DNA from 2 places in the Diaphorobacter sp. J5-51 genome. Region 1 is predicted to be linked to the other one. Evidence: riboswitches for the same ligand, from Rfam matches in the RefSeq annotation. Region 1 holds a riboswitch; the other holds the start of a gene.
The links. A riboswitch is a leader RNA that binds a small molecule or an ion and turns the genes downstream of it on or off. The one in region 1 is predicted to bind cobalamin.
Positions count from the first base shown of each region.

Region 2: linked by a shared signal. The riboswitch ahead of OX89_RS12115 (TonB-dependent receptor domain-containing protein) and the one ahead of bluB (5,6-dimethylbenzimidazole synthase) in region 1 are both predicted to bind cobalamin.

Region 1 covers NZ_JSYI01000023.1:40,430-48,757, forward strand. The annotation lists gene OX89_RS02760 (PilW family protein) at 1-189, opposite strand, end outside; partial or broken gene OX89_RS19335 (prepilin-type N-terminal cleavage/methylation domain-containing protein) at 196-252, opposite strand; gene pilV (type IV pilus modification protein PilV) at 351-1,007, opposite strand; gene OX89_RS02770 (GspH/FimT family pseudopilin) at 986-1,585, opposite strand; gene cbiB (adenosylcobinamide-phosphate synthase CbiB) at 1,716-2,690, shown strand; gene OX89_RS02780 (aminotransferase class I/II-fold pyridoxal phosphate-dependent enzyme) at 2,683-3,687, shown strand; gene OX89_RS02785 (cobyric acid synthase) at 3,684-5,165, shown strand; cobalamin riboswitch at 5,185-5,377, shown strand; gene bluB (5,6-dimethylbenzimidazole synthase) at 5,422-6,183, shown strand; gene cobT (nicotinate-nucleotide--dimethylbenzimidazole phosphoribosyltransferase) at 6,288-7,346, shown strand; gene OX89_RS02800 (DUF2334 domain-containing protein) at 7,513-7,887, shown strand; gene OX89_RS02805 (hypothetical protein) at 7,854-8,328, shown strand, end outside.
Region 2 covers NZ_JSYI01000085.1:25,205-33,532, forward strand. The annotation lists gene ccoG (cytochrome c oxidase accessory protein CcoG) at 1-593, shown strand, start outside; gene OX89_RS12080 (FixH family protein) at 636-908, shown strand; gene OX89_RS12085 (hypothetical protein) at 936-1,205, shown strand; gene fnr (fumarate/nitrate reduction transcriptional regulator Fnr) at 1,249-1,992, opposite strand; gene hemN (oxygen-independent coproporphyrinogen III oxidase) at 2,164-3,546, shown strand; gene OX89_RS12100 (sulfite exporter TauE/SafE family protein) at 3,550-4,269, shown strand; gene OX89_RS12105 (cell division protein ZapA) at 4,910-5,254, opposite strand; gene OX89_RS12110 (hypothetical protein) at 5,251-5,490, opposite strand; cobalamin riboswitch at 5,525-5,769, shown strand; gene OX89_RS12115 (TonB-dependent receptor domain-containing protein) at 5,849-7,729, shown strand; gene OX89_RS12120 (cobyrinate a,c-diamide synthase) at 7,752-8,328, shown strand, end outside.

The DNA of each region.
Region 1 (8,328 bases):
GATCTCAAACACCACAGGACTCAATGCATCGGAGGCAGCACCGCCGATCGGATCGGGGTTCAAATACAGCGAGCCGGCCTGCCGCAGTTGCTGGCCGATCACTCTGAGCGCGAAGGCCGCCTGTTGTTGAATATTGCTGGCGTCGCTCACCGTGCCAGAAATTCCGCGTGAGGCTATCAAAGCCCCCATAGCCACCGCAACGACCAACAATCCTATGGCCAGGCCGACCATTAGCTCCATCAGTGTTACACCGCGCTCCCTGAGCGGTAATGGGTTTTTTTTTCATGCGGAAGAGCTTGCCGGGTTTGCGCGAAGCGCTATGAGTTTTTGAAAGCATGGCATCGCCTCGTTCACGAGCAGTAGAGCGTCACCGTGCCGCTGCCGTCCGAATAAGGTGCGCAGCGGGCTGCGACCGGGATGTACTGCAAGTGGCAGGTTTTTTCCGCAGGGCAGGCATTGGCGTCGTCGGTTCCCGCAGAAAAAGTGCCATCGGCGGCGCGGACTTTGGTGGCGTCGATGGCGTCGTCCTTAGTTCCCTCCCGCTCGTTTTCACGCCACGCGATGATCACGCCGAGCTGTCGGCGGTTGGCGTCAACGGTTTCGCCAGGCGCTCGAAAGAGGCTGGCTTGCCCCCCCGGAAGGGTTTGTTCCAGCGCTGTTTTCCATTGCTTGAGATCGTAGGCGGCCTGCTCGGCTGAGGTGCACTTTGAACTGCTGCAATCAGAGGCTGCCAGATCGCTCGCCTTCTTGTCGAAACCCGACGCGTAGTTATCAAGGTTCAATAACGCATTGGGGCTTGCCCGCATGCGCTCGCCTAAGTCTTCAATCAAGCGGATGGCTTGCGCGCGGCGCACGGTGGTCTGCGTGTCGGCCAGCGTGCGTATTTGCACGCCTACGATACCGAGAATGCCCAATGCCGCGATGACGATAGCGACGAGGGATTCGATCAGCGTGATCCCGCGCTGGCGGTGCGAGGGGGAGAGCTTCATGAGTTTGAAGCGGAGCATGGAATGTCCTCCGGGGGAATGACCTTGATCCGCCCGCCGGAGCTCATGCAGACACCACGTGCGGCTGGGTCGGAACTGGATTTGTTGAGGGGAACCAAGCTGAATCCGAGCCAGGTGCCATTCACCAGGCCCCAGCGGTTGAGTTGGATGGTTTCACCGCCGCCAGTCCGGGTGACCTGAACCTTTGAAGGCGTTTCAACGCTCTGCAGCACAGACTCGGTGTTGTCGCACTTGCCGTTGTTGTTGGTGTCTTCACACACGAACCAGCCGCAGTCCCACTCTTGTTTGGCGCTTGTCGCGCACTGGGCAGTGTTGGCGTTTTTCTGTATGACGATGCCGCCACCGCGTTTGATGGCCTCTGAGCGTGCGAGGTAAATCGAGGACTGCAGCCCTTCCACCGCCTGCCGCACGCGCCAGCGCTCGATCAGGGGCGTGAAGCTGGGTGCCGCCAGCGCGGCGAGCACCGCCACGATGGCGACGACCACCATCAGCTCAATGGCCGTGAAACCGCGCGAGAGGGCCCCGAGGCGATGGCGCGGATGGGTTCGCGGCGGGCAAGACAAGGGCAACGATTGCATGCCGCTGATGCTATTTGTGACATGTCTGCTTGACACCTGCCAGATGGACGAGCGGAGCCGCCATGCCGACGGGCGGCGCGCACGGCAGCGGGTGGGCGTCCGCATCCCGCATTCGCGGTAGGCTCGTCGCATGTTGTTCTGGACATTGGATGCCGCCGTGGCCGCCGCGGCCCTGCTGCTGGCCCTGGCTGTTGATCGCTGGTGGGGCGAGCCGCCCGCGGCCCTGCACCCCGTGGTGTGGATGGGGCGGGCGCTGGGCGCCTGCGGTGCGCGCGTGGCGCCGGTGCGGGCCACGGGGCGTGATTTATGGTCTTTTTGGCTTGCGGCGATTATCTGGTGCGCGCTGGCAGCTATGGTTTTTGGGGGCGCTGCGGCATTGCAATGGGCGGCATGGGCCCATTTGCCGGCCTGGGGCGCGGCGCTGGCCTTGGGGCTGTTGCTGAAACCGCTGCTGGCCTGGCGCATGTTGCGTGGCGAGGTGCTGGCGGTGGAGGCGGCGCTGGGCGAGTCGCTGGAGGCCGGGCGCGCGCGCCTGGCCTGGCTGGTGAGCCGCGATGTGCAGCGGCTCGATGCCACGGCCGTGCGCGAAAGCGCCATAGAATCCCTGGCCGAGAACCTGAGCGACTCGGTGGTGGCGCCGCTGTTGTGGTTCGTGCTGCTGGGCCTGCCGGGCGCGGCGCTGTACCGCTTTGCCAACACCGCCGACGCCATGTGGGGCTATCCGGGCATGCGCGGCGGCCGCTACTGGCTGTGGGCCGGCAAATGGGCGGCGCGGGCGGACGACGTGCTGTCGTGGTTGCCGGCGCGGCTCACGGCGCTGCTGCTGTGGGCTGCGGCGCGCGGCGGCGTGCGCTGGGGCGCGTTGCGGCTGCAGGCGCGCACCACGCCGTCGCCCAACGGCGGCTGGCCCATGGGCGCCATGGCGCTGGCGTTGGGGGTGCGCCTGTCCAAACCTGGTGTGTACGTGTTGAACGCCCCCGGGCGTGCGCCCCAGGCCGCGGACACGCAGCGTGCGGTGCATTTGGCATCAAAAACACTGCTAGCGCTTGTGGTGCTTGCGGTAGCAGCTCTGTTATTGATAGCTATAGTGCACACCCATGTCTGACCATGCGCCACAGCACGGCGGCCCGGATGCGCTGGGCGTGCCGCTGCATGACTTCTCCACCAACGCCAACGCCTGCGGTCCTTGTCCGCAGGCCATCGCGGCGCTCCGACAGAGTGACTTCACCCACTACCCCGACCCGGCCTACACCGCGCTGCGCGCGCAGATCGCCACGTTCCACGGCGTGGCGGTGCAGCGCGTGGTGCTCGCCGCCAGCGCCAGCGAGTTCATTCATCGCATCACCGCGCACGCGGCACGCAGCGGCGTGCGCCAGGTCGCTGTGCCCGCGCATGGCTACGGCGACTACACCCGCGCGGCCCAAGTGTGGGGGCTGGACTGCCGCCACACTCCTTCTTCTGAGCCGGCGCTGCACTGGGCGTGCGAGCCCGCCAGCCCGTTGGGAACGACCGATGCTGCACTGGCGGCGTGGTGCGCCCCGGCCCCTGTCGGCGTGTTGCGCATACTGGACTGCGCCTATGCACCACTGCGCCTGGAGGGAGCCGCCACCGTAGCGCCTGATGCCGCCTGGCAGATGTGGACGCCCAACAAGGCGCTGGGCCTGACCGGCGTACGCGCGGCCTATGCCATTGCGCCGAGTGCAGCGGTCGCCGATGGCAGTGTCGCCGCTGTGCAGGCGCTGGCGGCCTCCTGGCCGGTCGGTGCCGACGGTGTTGCCCTGTTGGCGGCCTGGGTCCGGCCGGATACGCAGGCATGGCTCGCGCAATCGCTGGCGACCCTGCGCGAATGGAAGGCCGCGCAACTGGCGCTGTGCGCGGCCCTGGGCTGGGCCGTTGCGCCGGGCAGTCTCGCCAACTTCTTCACGGCATGTCCGCCGGTGCAAGATGTGGGGACCTTCCTGCAATGGCTGCGCTCGCGTGGCGTCAAGCTGCGCGACTGCACCTCGTTTGGCCTGCCCGGGCATGTGCGCCTGGGCGTGCTGCCACCGCAGTCGCAGCGGGCGTTGGAGGTATCGTGGCGCCTCTACAAGGAATCGCAATGAACAAGACCCGACCCGGGCCGGCGCGCTGCGTCATGGTGCTGGGCACCACCAGCGGCGCGGGCAAGAGCTGGCTGGCCACCGCGCTGTGCCGCTACTACAGCAACCAGGGCCTGAAGGTGGCGCCTTTCAAGGCGCAGAACATGAGCAACAACGCGCGCGTGGTGGCTGCACCGGGCGAGCAGTTCGGCGAGATTGGCAGCGCCCAGTATTTCCAGGCGCTGGCAGCGCGGGCCGTGCCCGACGTGCGCATGAACCCGCTGCTGCTCAAGCCCGAAGCGGACACGAAGAGCCAGGTGGTGCTGCTGGGTCAGGTGAGCGATGAGCTTTCGCAACTGCCATGGCGCGGCCGCAGCCAGCGTGTGTGGCCGCAGATCGCGGCGGCGCTGGACGCACTGCGGGCCGAGAACGACGTGGTGGTCATCGAAGGCGCGGGCTCGCCGGCAGAGATCAATCTGCACGCCAGCGACGTGGTCAACATGCGCGTGGCGCGCCATGCTGAGGCGCGTTGCCTGCTGGTGACGGATATCGACCGCGGCGGCGCCTTTGCCCACCTGTTTGGCACATGGGCGTTGCTGCCCGAGGAAGAACGCGCGCTCATCGCTGGCTTCGTGCTCAACAAGTTCCGGGGCGACGAGGCACTGCTGGCGCCAGCGCCGCAAATGCTGCAGGACAAGACCGGCGTGCCCGTCGTCGCCACCATTCCGATGCAGTGGAACCACGGCCTGCCCGAGGAGGACGGCGTGTTCGACATGCGCTCCACCGCCGTCGGTGCCGTGCATACGCGCATCGCCGTGGTGGCGTATCCGCGCATCAGCAATCTGGACGAATTCCAGCCGCTCAAAAATGTGCCGGGTGTGCGTCTGTCCTGGGCGTGCAGCCCAGCGGATGTGGAGGGCGCCGACTGGATCGTCCTGCCCGGCAGCAAGGCCACGGCGGCTGACCTGGCCTGGCTGCGCGCACAGGGGTTGGACGCGGCGATTGCTGCCCATGCGGCACGCGGTGGCCGTGTGCTGGGAGTCTGCGGTGGACTGCAGATGCTCGGCGAGGCGTTGATCGACACCGTGGGGGTGGACGGCAATGGCCCAGGCCTGGGCCTGCTGCCGTTGGTGACGAGCTTCGAGGCCACCAAGACCGTGCGGCCCACGCGCCAGTGCTTCGGCGCCGTACAAGGCGCCTGGCGGCATCTCGCCGGCGTGGCTGTGCAAGGCTATGAAATCCACCACGGCCAGACTGCTCAGCACCCGGCCATGGCAGCCAGCGGCGATGTGGCGCGCGAAATCATGCCCGGGTTGGCGTGGCAGAACCCCGGGGGCAATGTGCTGGGCCTGTACCTGCACGGCCTGTTCGAGGACGCAGCCGTGCTGCGGGCACTGTTCGGTGCCGACGCTCCGACGCTGGATGCGGTGTTTGAGGGGCTGGCCGTCGGCATCGCACGGCACTTCGAGCCTGGGGTGTTGGATGCCCTCGCTGTGCAGTAAAGGACGATAACTGCGGTTGTTATCATCCCCGTCTTCAGGTGCCCGCTGCCGCAAGGCAAAGGGAGAATCGGGAAGGCGGTTGGAGTCCGCCGCGTGCCCAACGCTGTAAGGAAGATGACCCCCGCTCAATGCCACTGGCTGCCAAGGCCGGGAAGGCGCGGCGGGTCAGATGAATCCAAGCCAGAAGACCGGCCTGAACGTTCATCGCGCTGCAAGGCCAGGCAGCGTGCGACCTATTCACGCACAGGGGACTGCCATGAATACCGCGCAGGCGCAAGCCACGCAAAGCGTTCACGCCTTTACGCAAGAGGCCCGCGACGCCATTTACCGCACCATCTTTTCACGCCGTGATGTGCGCGGGCAGTTTCTGCCCACCCCGGTACCGGACGAGGTGCTCAGCCGCATCCTGACCGCGGCGCACTATGCGCCTTCCGTAGGCTTCATGCAGCCATGGAACTTCCTGGTGGTTCGATCGCAGGACACCAAGCGCCGGGTGCATGATGCCTTCGCCAAGGCCCATGCCGAAGCGGCCGGTATGTTCGAGGGCGACAAGCGCGCGGTGTACCAGCGTCTCAAGCTCGAGGGCATTCTGGAGTCGCCCATCGGCCTCTGCATCACGTGCGACCGCGAGCGCACCGGTCCGGTGGTGGTAGGGCGTACCCACATGAAAACCATGGACCTGTACAGCAGCGTCTGTGCCGTGCAAAACCTGTGGCTCGCCGCGCGCGCCGAAGGGCTTGGGGTGGGATGGGTGAGCATCTTTCACCAGGCCGACCTGCAGCAGGCGCTGGGTATTCCCAAAGGCATCACCCCCATCGCCTACCTGTGTGTCGGCTATGTCAGCCACTTCCATGCCAAGCCCGAACTGGAAACCGCTGGCTGGCTGCCACGCCTGCCCGTGGAAGACCTGGTGTACTTCGAGCAATGGGGGCAGCGCGACGACCAGCAGCCGCTCATCGCGCATCTGCGGTGCGACCAGGCTGCGGCGCAGTGCAGTCGCCAGACCGCACCGGCATAAGCCAGCCACAACGCATGGGGCCCGCCCCGCAATACGGCCACTTCTGGATGTGCGCCCCGTGAGTCGGGGTTGCGCTGGACCTTTTTTGACAATCGAAACACGCCATGATCATTGACCTGCCTTTCGTTGCTGACCTCACCGATCTGCCGCTGACGCAGGCCCTGCAGCACAAGCTGGACAACAAGACCAAACCACTGGGTGCGTTGGGGCGCCTGGAGCAACTCGCCCTCCGTCTCGGCCAGATCCAAGGTACCGAATCACCCATGCTGCAGGCGCCGCAGATGCTGGTGTGCGCGGGCGACCATGGCCTGGCGGCCAAGGGCGTATCGGCCTACCCGAGCGACGTGACCTGGCAGATGGTCGAGAACTTTCTGGCAGGCGGCGCAGCCGTGAGCGTGCTGGCGCGCCAGCACGGCCTTCAGCTCACCGTGGCCGACTGCGGCGTGGCGCGCGAAGTACCCGCGCGCGACGCCGTTCCCGATGCGCCTCGCCTGGTGCACTGCCGTGTGGCGGCGGGCACGCAGGACGCGAGCGTCGGCCCTGCGATGACCGAGGCGCAGTGCGCCCAGGCGCTGCGCAACGGCATGGATATCGTGCGCGCCATGCCCGGCAACGCGCTGCTGCTGGGCGAGATGGGCATCGGCAACACGTCCGTGGCGTCGCTGTTGTTGGCGCGTCTGGCAGGCGTGCCGCTGGCCGAGTGCACGGGTGCCGGTACGGGACTGGATGCGGCAGGCATCGCGCGCAAGCAGGCCGTGCTGGAGCAGGCGCTGGCGGCCAACGCCGGTGCTAGGCAGCCCTTGGAGGCCCTGGCCGCCCTGGGTGGTTTTGAAGTCGCCACGCTCACCGGCGCCGTGCTGCAGGCCGCCGCCGAGCGTCGTGTGATCGTGGTCGACGGCTTCATCACCTGCGCGGCTGTGCTGGTGGCCGTGCGCCTGGCGCCTGCCGTGCTGCAGCGCTGTGTGTTTGCCCATCGCTCCGGCGAACGGGGCCATGGCCACATGCTGCAGGCTTTGCAGGCGCAGCCGCTGCTGGACCTGGGGCTGCGCTTGGGAGAAGGCTCAGGTGCCGCTCTGGCTTGGCCGTTGCTGGAGTCGGCATGCCGCGTGCTGCGCGAGATGGCGAGTTTTCAAGCGGCCGGGGTGGACGGAGCGATGCGCTAAGTGTCTTGCCGGCACTTGCCATCTTCAGGATGGGCGCATGAGGAATTCGAAGGGGCTGTGCAACCAGACGCCGTCCTATCACGCACTGGGTAAATAGCTAAATACTATCGATCGAATTTGCCAATTGATGAAAAAGTAGTAAGAATCTTCTCTACCAAGTGACCTATTGAAACCCTGGTACTACACGTCCGACCAGCCCGACCTCCAGGCCGGGGACTACATGGTGGACCAGTTCTTCCCCTTCGTCATCGAGCGCGACCGCTACGGCCTGCGCGTGCTGCCGGAGAACCTGGGCAACCTGCAGTATTTCGAGTTCGGAGCAGATGAGGAGCTGACATCCAAGGAGGTGCTGGAAAACGCGCGCTACCAGAAGGTGGTGCGTGACGGCTTTGCCTCGTTCTTCTTCCACCCCTTCCTGGCGGTTGAGTCCCAGGCGCAGAAGTATGACGGGCGCGGTTATACGCACCTGAAGGAAATCGTGGATGGCCTGACGGCCATGGGCTACACGTGGACCTCACCCAGCCGCCAGCGCAAGCCCTGACCCTGACACGGCGCGTGGCCATGGCGGCCATGCTGCCGTGCGCGGTGTCTTTGCCGCCGTCGTGCGGCGCGCCATTGCGCCACCTCGGCGGCATGGTGTGGCAGCCCAGCCTGCGCACGCTGCGCCCCCAGGGCAACTGGGCGCAACTGGGCGTTCGCCGCCTGTTGGTGCAATGGACGGCGGTGGATTCACAGGCTTTTGTGCCGGGCACCGGCCTGCCTCCGATCGCGGCTGAGCTACCCGACTGGGAGCGCATCGCCGCCGAGCCCTGGGCCCAGGAGGTGATCGTGGGCCTGGCGGCCATGCATGGCGAGGCGCAGGCACGTGCCTCGGTGGCGCTGCTGGTGGAGCAGGCGCACGCCCTGGTGCCCATCGTGCAGCGGCTCCCGCTGAGGCTGGGTGGCTGGTATTTCCCCCTGGAGGTGGATCCCACCTGGCTGC
Region 2 (8,328 bases), on a different contig from region 1:
TCTGCCCCGTGGGCATCGACATCCGCGATGGCCTGCAGTACGAGTGCATTGGCTGCGGCCTGTGCGTGGATGCCTGCAACACCGTGATGGACAAGATGCAGTACCCGCGCGGGCTGATCCGTTTTTCTACGCAGAACGGTGTGGCCAAGCGCTGGAGCCAGTCGCAGATGCTGCGGCGCGTGCTGCGGCCCCGCGTGCTGATCTACACCGCCGTGCTGGTGGCGCTGTGCGTGGCCATGCTGGCCAGCCTGGTCACGCGCACACCGCTGAAGGTGGACGTGGTGCGGGACCGCGCTGCGCTCTCGCGCATCGTGGCAGGTGGCAAGCTGGAGAACATTTACCGGCTGCAGATCATGAATGCCACCGAAGGCCCCCAGCGCTACCGCATCAGCGCACGCGGGCTTGAGGGGCTCGCTGTGGCCTCGGACGCCGAGGTCGAGATTGCCGCCGCCGAGTCCCGCTGGGTGGCGGTGCGGCTGCAGATACCGTATGGCACGGTGCCGCCGGGCTCGCACGCGGTGCAGTTTGATGTGCAGGCCCTGGGCAGCGCCGCCCATGTGACGGAAAAGTCCGTGTTCCTGGTGCCGCGCTGAGCCTGTTTTTTTTGCCACTGATTACCAGGAGTTCACCCCGCCATGCCTGCAAGCCCTACTCTGGAGACCACGCCTGAGCCGTGGTGGAAGTTTGGCCATGTCTGGCTCGTCATTGCCGGGCCGGTCATCGTCATCATTGCGGGCTTTGTCACCCTGTGGCTGGCCGTGTCGCGGCCCGACCCGGTGGTGGCCGAGGACTATTACCGCCAGGGTATCGAGATCAACAAGACGCTCGAAAACCCCGAAAAAAGCCTGGCCCCGGCCATGAAGGGCCGCAACCACGCGGCCACGCCCGTGCAGGACCAGCCGCGCTGAGCGCGCCCCCGGCAGGAGACCGCAAGCATGTGGACGCAACGACTGATGTGGATTGTCTGGCCCGCCTTTTTGACGGCGTGCGTGCTGGAGATGCTGGTGTTTGCCATGGTGGACCCGGAGGACCTGCACTGGTTTGGCCAGCCGCTGGCGCTGTCGCGCCTGGGCGTCTATACCGTGGCGTTCTTTGTGTTCTGGGCGGTGTCCATGGGCTCTGGCGCGCTGACCGCGCTGCTGGCGATGTCGTCGCGGGAGCTGAACCGCGACCAGGTGCCGGGCGACGACGACCCGACCGCCTGAGCCTGTCCCTGAGCCTGTCCCTGAGCCTGTCCCTGAGTCTGCCTTAGTGGCAGGCCTGCTGGCTGTTCACGATGCCCTTGAGCGCATCCGTATCCAGTATGCGCACGTGGCGCTGCTTGACTTCGACAATGCCTTCTTCCACGAACTTGGAAAACGTGCGGCTGACGGTTTCCAGTTTCAATCCCAGGTAGCTGCCGATCTCTTCGCGTGTCATGCGCAGCACCAATTCGGATTGTGAGAAACCCCGGGCATGCAAGCGTTGTACGAGATTCAACAGGAATGCGGCAAGGCGTTCCTCGGCACGCATACTCCCCAGCAACAGCATGACCCCATGCTCGCGAACAATCTCGCGGCTCATGATCTTGTGCACATGGTGCTGTAGTGCCGTTACTTCGCGCGACAACTCTTCAATACGATCGAAAGGCATGACGCATACTTCGGCGTCTTCAAGCGCTACCGCATCGCAAGTGTGACGGTCGCTCACGATGCCATCCAGGCCGATGATCTCGCCCGCCATTTGAAAACCCGTCACTTGGTCGCGACCGTCTTCGGTGGCGACACAGGTCTTGAAGAATCCGGTGCGGATGGCAAAAAGGGATGTGAAGGGTTCACCGTTCCGGAAAAGCGTGCCGCCACGCTTGATCTTGCGTCGTACAGCAACAATGTCATCGATGCGCTTGAGTTGCTGGTCGTCCAGACCCACGGGCATGCACAGCTCACGCAGATTGCAGTTTGAGCAGGCAACTTTGATGGTCTGGAGATTCGTATGCATGGGAACCCTGTTCATGGCTTGAGCTTACCTCTGAACGGCTGGGAGACATGGAATGCCGTAGGCCGTTGGACGACTTTGAGCCGAAGTCAAATTGTCGCCACAAGGACCTTATGGGCGCTTGATCAACGTCAAGGACTCATGGGGGACTCTACGGCACAGTGATGTGAAAGTGCAAGGAATCCCGTCATGACCGTTGTTACAACAGAGCTCCTGCGTCGCTTTGACGTTCCAGGGCCGCGCTACACCTCTTATCCGACTGCTGATCGCTTTGTCGAAGCCTTTGGAGAGCGGGAATACATTCTTGCGCTGCAGCAGCGTCGCGTGGGTTCGGTAGCCAAGGCGATGCCTTTGTCGCTTTATGTCCACATCCCGTTTTGTGAATCGCTGTGCTATTACTGCGCGTGTAACAAGATCATTACTCGGCATCCAGAGCGGGCAGAGGTCTACTTGCGTTACCTCAGCCGTGAAATCGACCTGCATACGGCGCACTGCGGTGTGGGTCAGCATGTGAGCCAGCTGCATTTCGGCGGAGGCACGCCTACTTTTCTGACGGATGACGGTTTGCGCGAACTGATGGGCATGCTGAGGCGCAGTTTCGTCCTCGTTCCGGGGGGGGAGTACTCCATAGAAGTGGACCCTCGGACCGTGGATGAAGCGCGGCTGGGATTGTTGGCGGAGCTGGGTTTCAATCGCCTGAGCTTTGGCGTGCAGGATTTCGACCCTGAAGTACAAAAGGCCGTGCACCGCATTCAGCCTGCCGAAAAGGTGTTCGCGTTGGTCGATGCGGCTCGGAAGCTCGGGTTTGAATCGGTGAACGTGGATTTGATCTACGGGCTGCCGCGCCAGACACCGGAGTCGTTTGATCGCACCTTGGAGCAGGTAGCCGAGCTGCGGCCAGACCGGATCGCGCTGTATGCGTACGCTCACTTGCCAGAACGCTTCAAATCGCAGCGACGCATCATCACGGCCGAGTTGCCCATGGCTTCGGCCAAGGTGTCCATGTTGGCCCGGTCACTTGATGTGTTCCAAGAAGCCGGCTACGTCTACGTGGGCATGGACCATTTTGCGCTGCCAGACGATGCGCTGGCGGTGGCCAAGCGGCAAGGCAGGCTGCACCGCAACTTCCAAGGCTATAGCACGCAGCCCGATTGCGACCTGATTGGTCTGGGCGTTTCTGCCATCGGGCGCGTGGGCGCTACTTACAGCCAAAACGTGAAAACGCTGGACGAGTATTACGACTGCATTAACCAGGGGCATTTGCCTGTGGTGCGCGGGCTGGCGTTGACCAAGGACGACTTGGTGCGTCGCGCAGTCATCATGGCGTTGATGTGCCAAGGTGAGTTGCTGTTTGAGCCGTTGGAACAGTCTTGGCTGATTGATTTCCGCAGTTATTTCGATGCGGAATTACAGCAACTGCAAGAAATGGCGGCTCAGGGCTTGGTGAAAATCAGTGATGAGGGCGTTGAAGTTACGCCCATGGGGTGGTATTTCGTGCGCGGCGTGGCCATGGTGTTCGACAAGTATCTACAGGCTGACCGCAACCGCGCTCGCTTTTCCCGGATTATTTGACCCATGCTGTGGACGCTGGCCACGACGGCCTTCCTGATGGGGTTGATGGGAGGGGCACACTGTTTGGCGATGTGTTCTGTTCCCTGCGCGGCGCTTACGGGGCTGGGTGGCACGCCGGACGCCACCCACACCATTCAATGGGCGTCCCGTCGCGGAATCTTCCAACGGGTAGCGCAGTTTCACGTGGGGCGCCTGATCGGTTACGGCGCCGCAGGGGCGGTGGTTGCGCTGGCCATGGAGCAACTCGCATGGCTGGGGCAAAGCACCTCGGCATTGCGCCCCCTTTGGACGCTGATGCACGTGCTCATCCTCGCGTGGGGCGGGATGATGATGGTGCAAGCGCAGCAGCCGTTGTGGGTTGAGCGGGCGGGGCGTGCTGCCTGGGCGAAGGTCAAGCCCTTGGTCTCTCGGCCTGGCGGGCTCCTGACCGCGGGTGTGGCCTGGGCGCTCCTGCCATGCGGCCTGCTGTATACCGCACTGTTGACTGCCGCACTCAGCGGAAGCGTGCTCCGCGGAGCCTTGTGCATGGTCCTGTTTGGCGTGGGAAGCGGTGTATGGCTGGTGCTGGGACCGTGGACATTTGGCCGCATTCGCGCTTGGATCGGCGTGAAGGGTGGGGCGTGGGTGTCTCGGCTGGCAGGTGGCGTGCTTTTTTCCCTGGGTGCATGGGCGCTATGGATGGAGGTTGTCCATGGGCAGCCGGCGCCGTGGTGCGTGCCCTGAAAACAGCGTTTTTTGGAACCACAGCGGCTCTGCGAAGCATGCCGTGGCAAGCGAATGGTGCAAACCGAGACGCTCAGGCGTGACGTATCGCTGTCAGATCTCTACCAGCGGAAGTGACGAGTCTGTTCTCATCGACGTGGAGAAATCCAGCTACGCATCGCTGCCTTACTGGATGCGCCATCGTGCGTATGAGGGCGCGCTGCGTGTCGGCGTGATTGCCGAAGGACTGGGAAACGCCCGAACCACGCCAGGATATTTGCCATCGGTGCGACGACTACCAAGGTCTGCTCTGTGCCTTGCAGATGGGTGGGTTGCGCGCGCTGGCCGCGGAGCGCCGGATTTTCTGAGCAGGTATTGAGGTCACTGGCACTCACCCGGAGCGAGGGCGCAAGCGATTACCGGAGAAAAGGTGTCTGCGAATGCCGCCGGACCGGCATCCTGAACCGGGGGTTCAGGTGGGCGAGGGCAGCCAGGCGTTGGGTTCATCTGACGCGAGATGATCACGCTCACCGGGCGATGTACCAAGCCCGTGCTCAATGAGCATTGGTTCAAGGAAATATAAAGCCCGGCAGCACCGCAGACATGTTCATTGTAGTGGGCTGCCCGTGTGCGGCCAGGGGCCAGGCTTTTGCCGTAATGGTTATAGGAGGCGCCCATCCTCGCCCAGCGCCTCGTCCAGGCGCAGGAGCAACTGCTGCACGCGCTCATCGCTGTCGTGCACGTGCGGCGCGACCGGGGTGGGGGCCATGCGCGCAGGGGCTGAGGCGGCTGCCAAATCGGCGGCTTCGCGGTCGGCGATCTCGAAAGCCAGGTTGAGGGCCGCCAGCACGGCGATGCGCTCGCGCGCGCGTACTTTGCCCGCGTCACGGATGCGCGTCATGGCGGTATCCACGCGCTCGACCGCCTCCAGCAGGCGCGACTCCTGGCCGTCCGGGCAGGCCAGGAGATAGCTTTGCTGGAGGATCTGTACCTCGATCTGCTTCATGGCGCGTCTTTCGTCTCGGCAGTGCCGGGGAGTTCGGGCTCGGCAGGCAGGCGGTCCAGCAATGCGTTCACGCGGGCACGGGCCGCCTGCAGGCGGGATTGGAGGGAATCGCGCTCCTGGGTGAGCGCCGCGACCTGTTGCGCCAACAGGGCATTGGTGCGCTGCAACTCGGCATGGCGCAGCAGCAGCCGCTCAACGCGCTCGGCGATCTGGTCGATGGAAGAGGGGGAGGCCATACGCTGCCGATTGTAGGGATCGGCGTGCGAACCATCGTAAAATTGCGCAGTTGGTGCTAGCGGCGTGGTTCACATGCCGCAGTTCAACGGGAAGCAGGGAGGGGCCCTCCGCCATGGAGTGCGTCCTGTGCCTGCGCTGCCCCCGCAACGGTCAGCGGATGAGCCGTACTTCGGCTCCCTCTTCATTGACAAGCCACTGAGCGCCTTGAACAAGCGTTTGGGAAGGCGATGCAGAGCGTTCCGCCAGCCCGGATACCGGCCAACGAGGTGGCTCCGCGTTTCCTTTTGTGAAACCTGGGCCGTTATGCCCAGGTGCCGACGGGGAGGTCGGCCGTGGCGATCTCTCTGTTTGCCCCACATGACAAACACCCGTCCGTTCAATGTGCGCTTGAGTGCGCTTTCCGTGCACGCGCGCGTCGCCGTGCTGCCGCTGGCGCTGGCCGCCGCTTTCCCCGCCGTGTCCCAGACCCTGCTGGCCCAGGCAGCCACAGAACCCCAACTGCGTGAAACCGTCATCACGGCAACCCGCGTGGCCCGGCCGCTGGCCGACATCGTGTCCGATGTGTCCGTCATCGACCGTGAAACCATCGAGGCCAGCGGCGCGGTAGGCGTCATTGACGTGATCTCGCGCCTGCCAGGCGTGCAGATCACGCGCAATGGCGGCCAGGGCAGCAGTGGCAGCGTCTACCTGCGCGGCGCGGAGTCGCGCTTTACCGCCGTGTACCTGGACGGCGTGCGCCTGGACTCGCAATCCACCGGCGGCGTGGTGTGGGAGCAAATCCCGTTGTCGCAGATCGACCGCATCGAGGTCGTGCGCGGGCCAGCGGCTGCTGTGTACGGCTCGGATGCCATGGGAGGCGTGATCCAGCTCTTCACCAAAAGGGGTGAGGGTGCGCCGGCGCCCTACGTGGGCGTGGGCCTGGGCAACCAGGGCACGCGGACGGTGCAGGCCGGCGTGAGTGGCGGCACCGAGCAGGTGGACTATGCGCTGGGGCTGTCGCATGAGCGCGCCGATGGCTTCAGTGCCCGCGTAGGCTCCGCCTACAACCCGGACAAAGACGGCTACCGCCGCACCTCTGCCAATGCCCGACTGGGCGTGCAGTTCGACACGACCCATCGCCTGGAGGGCACGCTGCTGGCCAGCAACCTCAACTCGCAGTACGACGGCAGCAAAACGGCCGACGACCGCAATCACCACCAATTGCGCACGGCCAGCCTGGCATGGCTGGCCAAGTGGAGCGACGTGTACAGCACGCGCTTGCAGGTCACGCGGGGGCAGAGTGAATACAGCACCCGGCCCAACTTCTACATGACCGAGACCACGCTGCACAATTACCTGCTGCAAAACGAGTGGCGCCTGGGCGCGCATCTGTTCACAGCCGCGCTGGAGCGCCGCGAGGACGAACTGCACAACCCCGCCACCGAGTTCGTGGGCGACCTCCGGCGTGACCGCTCACAGAACGCGCTCGCGCTGGGCTATGGCCTGAACCAGGGCGCCCATACGCTGCAGGCCAACCTGCGCTATGACGACGACAGCGAGTTCGGCGGCAAAAGCACGGGCAGCCTGTCCTATGGCTACGCCATTACGCCGCAGTGGCGCGTCACCGCAGCGGCCGGCACGTCCTTCCGTGCACCCACGCTCTACCACCGCTTCAGCGAATACGGCGCGCCCGACCTGCAGCCCGAGAAGGGGCGCAACGTGGAGCTGGGCGCGCGGTGGACGCAAGGAGAGAGCAGCGTGGGTGTCGTGGCGTACCGCAACCGCGTCAGCAACCTCATCAATTTCGGCGCCGCGGGCCGCTGTGATTCCAGCTTCGGCTGCTACGAGAACGTGGGCCGCGCCGAGTACAAGGGCGTGACGCTGTCGGCCGCGCACCGCATCGCGGGCGTGTCGCTGCATGGCTCCATCGACTGGCAGAACCCGCGTAACCTGGACAGCGGCAAACTGCTGGCGCGCCGTGCCAAGCGCTACGCCACGCTGGGTGCCGACACCTTGGTGGCAGGCTGGACGCTGGGGGCAGAGCTCTACGCATCTGCGCGCCGGTACGACAACGCGGCCAACACCAACGTACTGGGCGGCTACACCACGCTCAACCTCTACACCAGCAAGCGCGTGGCGCGCAACGTGACGCTGCTGGCCCGCGTCGACAACCTGGCCGACAAGGACTACCAGTTGGCGCGCACCTACGCCACCGGCGGCCGCACGTTCTACGTGGGCCTGAAGTGGGCGCCGCAGTAACGTCATCACCGACTGCCACACCATGAGCCGCTGTCCCGCCCTGGTCATCGCCGCGCCCGCCTCTGGGCAGGGCAAGACTACCGTCACCGCCGCTTTGGCGCGCCTGCACACACGCCAAGGCCGGCGCGTGCGGGTGTTCAAGTGTGGGCCCGACTTCCTGGACCCGCACTGGCACCAATTGGCCAGCGGCGCCCCCGTGCACCAGCTCGATCTGTGGATGACCGGCGCGGCAGATTGCGCGCAGCGCCTGCGCGCCGCGGCGGCCGAAGCAGACCTGCTGCTCATCGAAGGGGTGATGGGATTGTTCGACGGCGAGCACAGCGTGGGCGACCTGGCGCAGCGCTTTGGCATACCGGTGCTTGCGGTGGTGGATGCCTCTGCCATGGGGGGCACGCTGGGCGCCATCGTGCATGGGCTGCGGCACTACCGTGCGGGCTTGCCATGGGCCGGTGTCTTGGCCAACCGCGTGGCGGGCGACCGCCATGCGCAGATGCTGCGGGACGGCTTGGCCGACGCTGCGGACTGGCTGGGTGCGCTGCCACGGGTCGTGGGTGACGCTGCGGGCGGCAGGGAGCCTGGTGGCCTTCTGCCCGAGCGGC